DNA from 3 places in the Lysinibacillus sp. NPDC096382 genome. Region 1 is predicted to be linked to each of the others. Evidence: predicted binding sites of a transcription regulator. Region 1 holds the regulator's gene; each other region holds the start of a gene.
The links. Region 1 encodes CtsR, which represses protease genes until heat stress. Its sites were predicted from a motif close to ATGGTCAATAAAGGTCAAACA; they were not measured.
Positions count from the first base shown of each region.

Region 2: a site for CtsR is predicted at 2,019-2,039, ahead of clpP (ATP-dependent Clp endopeptidase proteolytic subunit ClpP). Genes of this name have one in related genera too.
Region 3: a site for CtsR is predicted at 1,981-2,001, ahead of ACIQZA_RS15440 (ATP-dependent Clp protease ATP-binding subunit). Genes of this name have one in related genera too.

Region 1 is NZ_JBIWFC010000009.1:63,632-66,916, forward strand. It holds gene mcsB (protein-arginine kinase McsB) at 1-1,075, opposite strand, end outside; gene ACIQZA_RS14050 (UvrB/UvrC motif-containing protein) at 1,072-1,620, opposite strand; gene ACIQZA_RS14055 (CtsR family transcriptional regulator) at 1,635-2,105, opposite strand; gene ACIQZA_RS14060 (magnetosome magnetite crystal formation protein family) at 2,533-2,838, opposite strand; gene ACIQZA_RS14065 (class I SAM-dependent methyltransferase) at 2,958-3,285, shown strand, end outside.
Region 2 is NZ_JBIWFC010000006.1:218,466-221,750, reverse strand. It holds gene whiA (DNA-binding protein WhiA) at 1-347, shown strand, start outside; gene ACIQZA_RS11575 (HPr family phosphocarrier protein) at 463-720, shown strand; gene ACIQZA_RS11570 (hypothetical protein) at 1,142-1,294, shown strand; gene clpP (ATP-dependent Clp endopeptidase proteolytic subunit ClpP) at 1,352-1,933, opposite strand; tRNA gene ACIQZA_RS11560 (tRNA-Arg) at 2,473-2,547, shown strand; gene ACIQZA_RS11555 (spore coat protein) at 2,993-3,285, opposite strand, start outside.
Region 3 is NZ_JBIWFC010000010.1:140,490-143,774, forward strand. It holds gene ACIQZA_RS15440 (ATP-dependent Clp protease ATP-binding subunit) at 1-1,918, opposite strand, end outside; gene ACIQZA_RS15445 (Crp/Fnr family transcriptional regulator) at 2,189-2,875, shown strand.

The sequences.
Region 1 (3,285 bases):
TAATAGGCTTACTCATATTTTCTCGAGATAGTGCCTCACGAAGCATTTCCGCTCGTACGCGATCTCGCTCAGTAGGTGGCAAAACGTCACCTGCGTAATTCTGTAAAAATCCAGGTTGCATACTAACTACGCATTCGTTTAATTTAGTCGCTTTAATACCTTCAATTAACCGTAAATCTACTCCTAAACGAACATTGGAAAGACAGGTAGCAGCTTCCTCACTCGTTAAAATTCGAGCATGTGTTAATGTCCCTAAAGCGCGGTATACACGGTCTTCTAAGGCAAGCTCTGCTTTTTCCATTAACTTACCTCTTGCATGTCGTTCTTTTTGAATTATTTTTTCAGCGACACTTTGGATATCGGCTATAATATCATCCTCTGTTTTCCCTAGTGTAATCTGATTTGACACTTGGTAAACATTCCCTATATTTTCACTACCCTCCCCATATATTCCTCTTACCGTCATTCCTAATCGTGTCATCGCATTAATGATTTGATTCATCTGACCCGTAAGTGTAAGGGCAGGCAGGTGCATCATGACAGATGCTCGTAAACCAGTACCAATATTTGTTGGACAACTTGTTAAATAACCAAATGTATCTCGAAATGCGTAAGGCAAAGCTTTCTCTAAGGTACGATCAATTTTATTGGCTTGCTCGTATGCCTTTTGAAGTTGAAAACTCGCTGTCATACATTGAATGCGTAAATGGTCTTCTTCGTTCACCATAATGCTAGTTGATTCTTCATCAGATAAGAGCATGGAGCCAACTCGCTCTTTTTTGGCAAGCTGAGGACTAATCAAGTGCTTTTCCACAAGTATTTGACGCTGTAAAGACGTTAAGTCTTTAATAGCAAAATATGAATAATTTTCTCGAAGTTCTGTACTATCCTTGATTGCATGTGTAACTGCCTGTTCCACCTTTAATGCTTCATCCTCTGTAAAGGCTAATGGAAAACGATAACCATCTAAATTTCGAGCAAGGCGAATGCGTGTACTTATGACAATATCTGAATAATCGTCCTCTACACTCATCCATATCGGTGTAGCACGCTCTAAAAATGACTCAATCATCACGACACATCACCACCTTCAAATTGTAGCTGCTTCTCAAGTTCCTTCGCTTCATCACGAAGCTTTGCGGCCTCTTCAAATTGTTCTTCATCTACAGCGATCTTCATACGTTTACGAATATCTTCAATTTGCTTTTTGATAACATAGACATTGTTTCGGGCACCGGGCATTTTTCCTATATGTTGAGGACCAGCCTGTATACGGTTAAAGAGCTTCGGTAAGTGTTCACTAAAGGTGTCATAGCAGCTAGGGCATCCAAATTTACCTTCTTTTAAAAATTGTTTATACGTAAATCCACATTGTGGGCATGTTTGCGGTTGTGGTGGTGCCTGCTGTTTTTCACCCGCTTGTTGTTGCTGCCATGTAGGGGAGCCAAACCAATTGGATAATAGCTGCTGAATAGATATTGGCTCCTGCTTAAATTCAGCATGAAATGGATGGAACTGCGAGGCACAGACGTCACAATAATGATGCTCTACTTTTTGACCATTTTGAACTTGTGTTACGGTAACTGTCGCATTACGCTGCTTACAATGTTCGCATATCATTCCCATCACCTCTTTTATTTTTGCCGTTCATATTTAATCGTTGTTAGCATCGCTTGTAAAATTCTTGCTCGAATGATATCCCGTAACGGGAGTTGCAAATCGATAGTTGAGCGATCAACTGCTGCTAACATTAATTTCGCTTCTCTCTTTGAAATTACCTGCTCATCAATTAGTCGATACACTAAATCTTCTGCCATTGTTTGCGATGCCCCACCTTCTATTTGCGTGAGGACATCATCGATCAAATCAATTTGTGAATTCGCGCGGACACGTAAAATTCGAATGTATCCACCACCACCACGTTTGCTTTCAACAAGGTAACCTCGTTCGACAGTAAATCTAGTATTGATTACATAATTTATTTGTGAGGGCACGCATTGAAATTTATCTGCGATTTCACTACGTTTTATTTCAATATGCCCTTCTCCACCTAATTCAAGCACTTGCTTTAAGTAGCCTTCTATGATGTCTGATATATTACGCATTTTAGGAATACACCTCGCTTACTTCACTGACTTTGACTATCTTTGACTTTCTTTGAGTATATTATACAAAACGCTTGAAAATAATTGCAATTAATTCGCACTTAGAAAAAATCAATTATGCCTATGCCGAGGAATAATTGCGTCCGGAATCGGCTTTGTGGTTAGGCCAGCAGGATGTTTTTTGCGCGAAAGCGTAGCGTCAGCAGCTTGATGCAGGTCAGTTAGCCGTTATCGCATGGAAGCGATGATTTTAGGCTAACATCCTTTACTAACCTCCTTTGCGATTGACATCCGCCAGAGGCTTAACTTATTTCAGCGGATGTTTGGACAACCGCTAAAAAATAAGTTTCTTAGTTATAAGGTACCCTTTTCAGCTATAGAAAAAACGCAAGCATATGCAACTAGCATATACTTGCGTCTATAAAAATTATACCCATCGACCAACTATTGGATAACGCCAAGGCTCATCAGATAGAGCCTTCACAATACCGATAATTGGCGCAATAAAATACATGATACCAAAAACAATTAAGAACGGTATACCAATAAGTAGGAAGCTTAAAATCCCCGAAATTGTAATTAATACCCCCATCACAACTTGGAACAATAAGGCTTGCACGGAAATACTTTTTACCTCTTCATCTGAGCTAATTAAGAAAAATATAATCGGTACTAACCATGGCGCAAAAAACGCACTTGCGTGTATGATTACCTTAGACCATTTAGTTTCCATTTATACCAATCCTTCCATTTAATTTTTTATTTTATGTACTACTATTTACGGACCTATCCCTTAAATAGTTTCAAATATAAATTGGATTTTAAAATTTTTTGAAAGGCATGTGATAACCAATGGAATTTAATAACAAACTTGTAAACGAATACGAAAAAGGTATTCGTCGCACGCTCCCTAGCTATGATGCAATGCTACGTTTGACACAAACCTTTTACCAATCTGCGTTACATGAAACAGCTGAATTTTTAGTAGTTGGCTCCGGAAGCGGCAATGAGATTTTACAGCTTGCTGAGAAAAGTCCTCATTGGTCATTTGTTGGTATAGATCCGTCAGAAGCGATGCTACAAATCGCTGGTGAACGTTTAAAATCTCTACCTAATAATATTTCTTTATATCAAGGAACTATACTGGATACTCAGTTACCTGCAGTGAAGTTTGATGCAG
Region 2 (3,285 bases), on a different contig from region 1:
ATCAAGCAATGATGAAGTTCGAAGACGTCCGTATATTGCGAGACATGAGAAATAGTGTTAATCGCATAGTCAACTGTGAAACAGCGAACTTGAATAAAACAATAGGCGCAGCATTACGTCAAGTAGAAAATATCCGATTTATTGAAAATTCAATAGGTCTAGATCAATTGCCAGAAAAACTACGTGAAATTGCACGATTACGCGTAGAATACCAAGACGTCACACTAAAAGAACTTGGTGAAATGGTATCAAGTGGAACGGTTAGTAAATCCGGTGTCAATCATCGATTACGGAAAATAGATGAAATAGCCGATGCATTAAGAAGCGGAGAAAAAATTGGTGGTTAAATTTTCATACTTTTCAGGTATGAATGTGAAAAGCCTAATCGCGTATTGTTCTTTTGCTAGTAAGTAAGGTAAGATAAAAATAATAGATGAACGGTAGTAAAGGGGAGTTTTAAGAATGACCGAGAGAAGAGTCCATGTAAAATTAAAATTAGGACTACAAGCTAGACAAGCAGCACTATTTGTACAAGAAGCAAATCGTTTTAGCGCAGATATCTTTCTGGAAAAAGACGAGAAAAAAGTAAATGCTAAATCCATTATGGGTGTTATGAGCTTAGCGATTGCAAAAGGAACAGAGGTTGTACTTAGTGGCGATGGCAACGATGCTGAGCAAGCGGTTACAGCATTAGCAGCACTAATCGAAAAAGAAGATTAAAAAACTATGATGCAAAAACTGTCCAAACAGTAAAACTTACATGTTGGACAGTTTTTTTTTGCGCTTTTGCACAGAAAGTAGAGCTAAAGCTTTACGGGAATAAAAGGCTACGATAGAAAAAAATAGTGAAAGCGGCGGAGAGAAAAGGCTACGACGGAAAGAAGAGTCAAAGTGATGGAAATAAAAGGCTTTTGGGGAAAGAAGAGTCAAAGCGACGGAAAGAAAGGCTGAAGCGACGGAAAGAAAAGGCTGCGACGGAATGAAGAGTCAGAGCGACGGAAAGAAAGGCCGAAGCGACGGAAAGAAGAGTCAGAGCGACGGAAAGAAGAGTCAGAGCGACGGAAAGAAAGGCCGAAGCGATGGGAAGGAGAGCCGAAGCGACGGAAAAAAGGCCGAAGCGACAGAAAGAAGAGTCAAAATAATGGATAGAACCGTCAAAATGAAAGATAGAGTAGCCAAAGTCGTGGATAGAACCATTGAAATCGTGGATAGAGCCATTAAAGTCGTGGATAGAACCATTAAAATCGTGGATAGCCCAATCAAAGTGAAGGATAGTCCCATCAAACCAATATAGTTAATGTCGAACAAAAAAAGACATCTCAGAAATAATCTGGGATGCCTTTAACTATTTTTATTTGCGTTCCATAATTTGGTCGATTAGGCCGTATTCTTTTGCACGCTCAGCTGTCATGAAGTTATCGCGGTCTGTATCTCTTGCAATGACTTCAAGTGGTTGACCAGTGCGTTCCGATAAAATTCCATTTAATTTTTCACGTAAGAATAAAATACGTTTTGCAGCGATTTCGATTTCAGTTGCCTGACCTTGTGCACCGCCAAGAGGTTGGTGAATCATTACTTCAGCATTCGGTAATGCGAATCGTTTACCAGGTTCACCAGCAGCAAGTAGGAAAGCACCCATAGATGCTGCCATTCCGATACAAATTGTTTGTACTTGTGGCTTGATAATTTGCATTGTGTCATAAATTGCCATACCAGCAGTGATAGATCCACCTGGTGAGTTAATGTAAAGAAAAATATCTTTGTCTGGATCTTCTGCTTGTAGGAATAGAAGTTGAGCAACAATTGAGTTAGCAACGTTGTCGTCAATTGCACTTCCTAATAGGATAATACGGTCTTTTAGTAGTCGTGAATAGATGTCATACGCACGTTCACCACGACTTGTTTGTTCAATAACTGTAGGAATTAAATTCATGTTAAATCCTCCTTAAAAAACTAAATTCGAATACTTTTGCTGAAAACTTCCTTGGTAATTCAGCTGTATCCTTATCATACACATTATAGTCAGGGAAGGTCAAATATTAACCCTGTTAAAGTAAAATAAATTAAATCAATTTTGCCTTGGCGTAATTATAGTGCTGCTTCGCTTTCACAGAGAAAACATTTGTCGCCGCCGCGCCGCCCTCGCCCAAAAAACATTTTATCCTACCGCTGCTTTTGCTATAAAAAACATTTACCGTTGCCGCTTCGCTTTCACGCATACACAATTCAGAATCTGTGATATCCGTCTGTGGTTTATCTTTTTTCCGTAGTATTTTGACGCTTATTGAATGAAAAAAAAAAAGTTAAAATGTTTTGCATTCTATAGTTGAAAAATGGGCAATACGTTTGTATAATTGATAAGGTCACATAAGTTAAAGTACAGTACACTATTTTGCAGGTATGCTTCACATGAGGGTTATCTACATCATGCTTTTCTAAAGCCTAGGGTGAGTACTTTTTTTTTGTTTAATTGCCCTCGTGGTGTAATGGATAACACGTAAGATTCCGGTTCTTGCACTGGGGGTTCGATTCCCTCCGAGGGCGCCATTTTACTGATTATTTGATTTACTTTTATAACTCAATTCTCCTAATAAGTAGTTTAGCAGCCTGCTTAGTGGGGAAAAGAGAAGGGAATATAATGGAAATATTGCCTAAGAGGCATTATTCCCGTATATGTTCCTTTCAAACCTTCAAAAAAGCAACAATTCCAAATTATTTTTTAGTGAACATACTGTACGTGAAGACTAGTTATACTAGTCGAAAAAAAGAATCCTATCTGAGGGGATTCTTTTTTTTTTTTGCAAATAATTAAAAATAGCACCAGGATGAATGGATAAACATTTACTCCTGGTGCTATTTTTAGTTTTTCGCATTGTTTTTATGAATGAAGTTTTTGCGGATCCACGAACGAAAGCATTTTTTATAAAAAGTTAAACAAGAGCAGCCCCTGGGTGATAGTGACCACAGAGGGGGCTGCTCTTGTTTTTTAGAATTAATGAAGGGGATTTGTTGTAGTGCTGTATGCATTAAGCATCGTTTGCATATCTTGTTGAGAAAATTGAGGTACTTGATAGTAGCCATGCATATTTTGGTATATAGATAATTCGTATGCCATTTCAATGCAGTTGGGAATACTATCTGCAATAACGCGACGAACAACAGGGTTTGTAGTTTCTGTTGCTGCTGCAGTCATACCTTTTGCCACACCTTTTTGAGCGCCAAGTAAGAAGCCAGAAATACATTCATCGCTGAGCTCATTTGCATTTTGCATTGGCTTTTTAGGTT
Region 3 (3,285 bases), on a different contig from region 1:
GCTCTGCAACTCGTTTGACAAGCTGTTCGACATATTTCCAAGCAATCGCTGTGAAGTGGACATCCGATAACGCATGGAACATAATGATATCATCCATACGATTTAACAGCTCTGGTTTAAAGTGTTGACGCAGTGCAGCCATCACTAAATCCTCAACTGCAACATCGTCTTCCTTCGCTTCCATTAAATAGCTTGAGCCAATGTTAGAAGTTAAAATGACCACTGCGTTCGTAAAGTTGACCATACGACCTTGGCTATCCGTAATGCGTCCATCATCTAATATTTGCAGTAAAATATTTGCAACATCAGGGTGGGCTTTTTCAATTTCATCTAATAACACTACTGAATATGGATTTCGGCGAACAGCTTCTGTTAATTGACCACCTTCTTCATAGCCAATATAGCCTGGAGGTGCCCCTACAAGACGTGATACACTATGTTTTTCCATATATTCACTCATATCAATGCGAATAAAATGATCCTCAGAATCAAACAGCTGTGCCGCTAGTGCCTTCGCAAGCTCTGTTTTACCAACACCTGTTGGCCCTAAGAATAAAAAGCTACCAATTGGTCGATGCGGGTCTTTAATACCAGCTCTAGCACGCCATACCGCTTCTGTAACAAGTTGTACAGCATTATCTTGTCCGACTACACGCTCATGCAATGTATCTTTTAAGCGCAATAATTTTTCACGCTCACCTTCTACTAATTTCGTCACCGGTATCCCTGTCCATCGTGAAACGATAGATGCAATTTCATCAGCTGTTACCTCTTCACGTAAAATACGTGATTCTGTACCATTCTCAAATTGTTTTTCCATCTCTTGAATTTCCTTTTCAAGCGTAGGAATTTTCCCATGACGTAGTTCGGCTGCTTTATTTAAATCATATTTACTTTCTGCTTCATCTAAATCACGGCGGTATTTATCAAGTTTTTCACGTTTTTTCTGAATGCCATGTAACACTTCTTTTTCGGTTTCCCATTGTTTCAGCATGCCCACAGAAGATTCTTTCAGCTTTTTTAATTCCTCACTGAGTTGCTCTAATCGCTTTTTACTCGCCTCGTCCTTTTCTTTACGTAGTGCTTGTTCCTCAATCTCAAGCTGCATAATACGGCGTTTTACTGCATCCAATTCCTGTGGCATGGAATCAATTTCTGTTCGAATCATCGCACATGCTTCATCGATTAAATCGATAGCCTTATCTGGCAGGAAACGCTCTGTAATATAGCGATCTGAAAGGCCTGCTGCTGCTACAATCGCACGGTCATGAATGCGTACTGCATGATGTAATTCAAAGCGCTCTTTCAAGCCGCGTAAAATGGAAACGGTATCTTCAATAGATGGCTCACGTACAAGTACTTGTTGGAAACGACGCTCTAAAGCAGGATCCTTTTCAATATACATACGGTATTCATCTAATGTTGTAGCCCCGATACAATGTAGCTCACCTCGTGCAAGCATTGGCTTCAGCATATTCCCAGCGTCCATCGCACCATCCGTTTTACCTGCACCAACAATCGTATGAATTTCATCTATAAATAAAATGATGCGCCCCTCTGAGTCTTTTACCTCTTTTAAAACACCTTTTAAGCGCTCTTCAAATTGTCCACGATAACTAGCACCTGCTATCAAAGCACTCATATCTAACTCATACAGTATGCAATCCTTTAACCCCTCAGGCACATCGCCCTTTACGATACGTTGGGCTAACCCTTCTACAATTGCTGTTTTACCAACCCCCGGCTCACCTATTAAAACAGGATTATTTTTCGTTTTACGTGTTAAAATACGAATAACATTCCGAATTTCTTCATCACGGCCGATTACCGGGTCCGTTTTTCCATTTTTTACCTCTTCAATTAAATTACGTCCAAATTGTTCTAATGGTTTTTTGTCATTAGTTTGTTGAAATTGCATATTTAGCACTCCTTTTCAATAATGTTAAGCGGAATCCCGTTCGCCACTCTGTTTCACAAAAATGTTTGACCTTTTTTGACTAACTTTATTTTACAACACACGACAAACCTCCGCAAAGAATTAGCCCTAAAATTTATCCCCTTATAACTGGAAAATTACGTTATAATAAAGTATGTTTCTTAGATTTAGTATCAAAATTGCTCACCATCCTTTTGTAAGAATTGACAATTTTTCACAAAAAGAAAGCGATGTGTTGGAAATATGGTTATAATGGATAATATACAAGAAAAATTTCACGATCTTTTTCAAAAGCACGGTGTTTTTATTAAAGTAAATAAGGATAGTAAAATTTTTTTAGAGGGCGAACGTGCGCAAGAAATTTATTATATAAAAACAGGAGCTATCTCGATTAGCCAGGAAACGGAGAATGGGAAGGAATTAACCATTCGTATTTGTGGTCCTGATAGTATTATTGGAGAAGGCTCATTATTTTGTAACCTTACGTATAATTCTATGACTGCTAAAGTTTTAGAACCCTCTAGTTTATATGTTCTAAGCCGTGAATCATTGGAACTTTTACTAGTAGAACAACCTAATTTAATGGTGGAATATATGAAGTGGTTGCAAACAGAAAATTTAAAGCATCAAAGTCGTTTGCGCGATCTAGTTTTAAATGGTAAAAAGGGCGCTTTATTTTCAACACTCATCCGTCTTTCGAATACTTATGGTAAGTCTTTAGAAAATGACACAATTTATATTGACATCCCATTAACAAATACAGAAATCGCTAATTTATGTGCAACGAGTCGAGAGATGATTAATCGCATGCTTAATGACTTAAAGAAGCACAATATCGTCTCCTTCGAAAAAGGTTATATAACTATTCACGATCTACAATTTTTAAAGGATGAAATTGCCTGTGAAAATTGTCCGTTACAAATATGTCGTATTGATTAATACACTTACATACGAAATCCCCGCCTACCGTAATAAGCGGGGATTTTGTGCTATTAAAGCGTGGCTCCAGCAAAGCGAGGGGTTGATTTCCGTTCCGGCTGGGCGCTTTCCTGGGGGCGTCCGATGAGCCGCTTCACTCGCGTTGCTCGCTCCAGGGTCTCGGGCCAACACGATGTTGGTCACGAAGGCGTTATCACAGGATGTGATGCTTTTAGCCTTCGTTCCTCTATTGCTGATCCCTGAGGAGTCGCCCAGCCTCCACTACAATCAACCACATCTCATAGCGTATGTTACTAAATTTCATAGTGATAAAACAATAAACTATAACAATAATGTTTTTCTGTGCGAAAGCGTAGTATCCGCAACACCAGATGTACAATAGTGTCATTATTATAAGTTTCTTCTGTTTG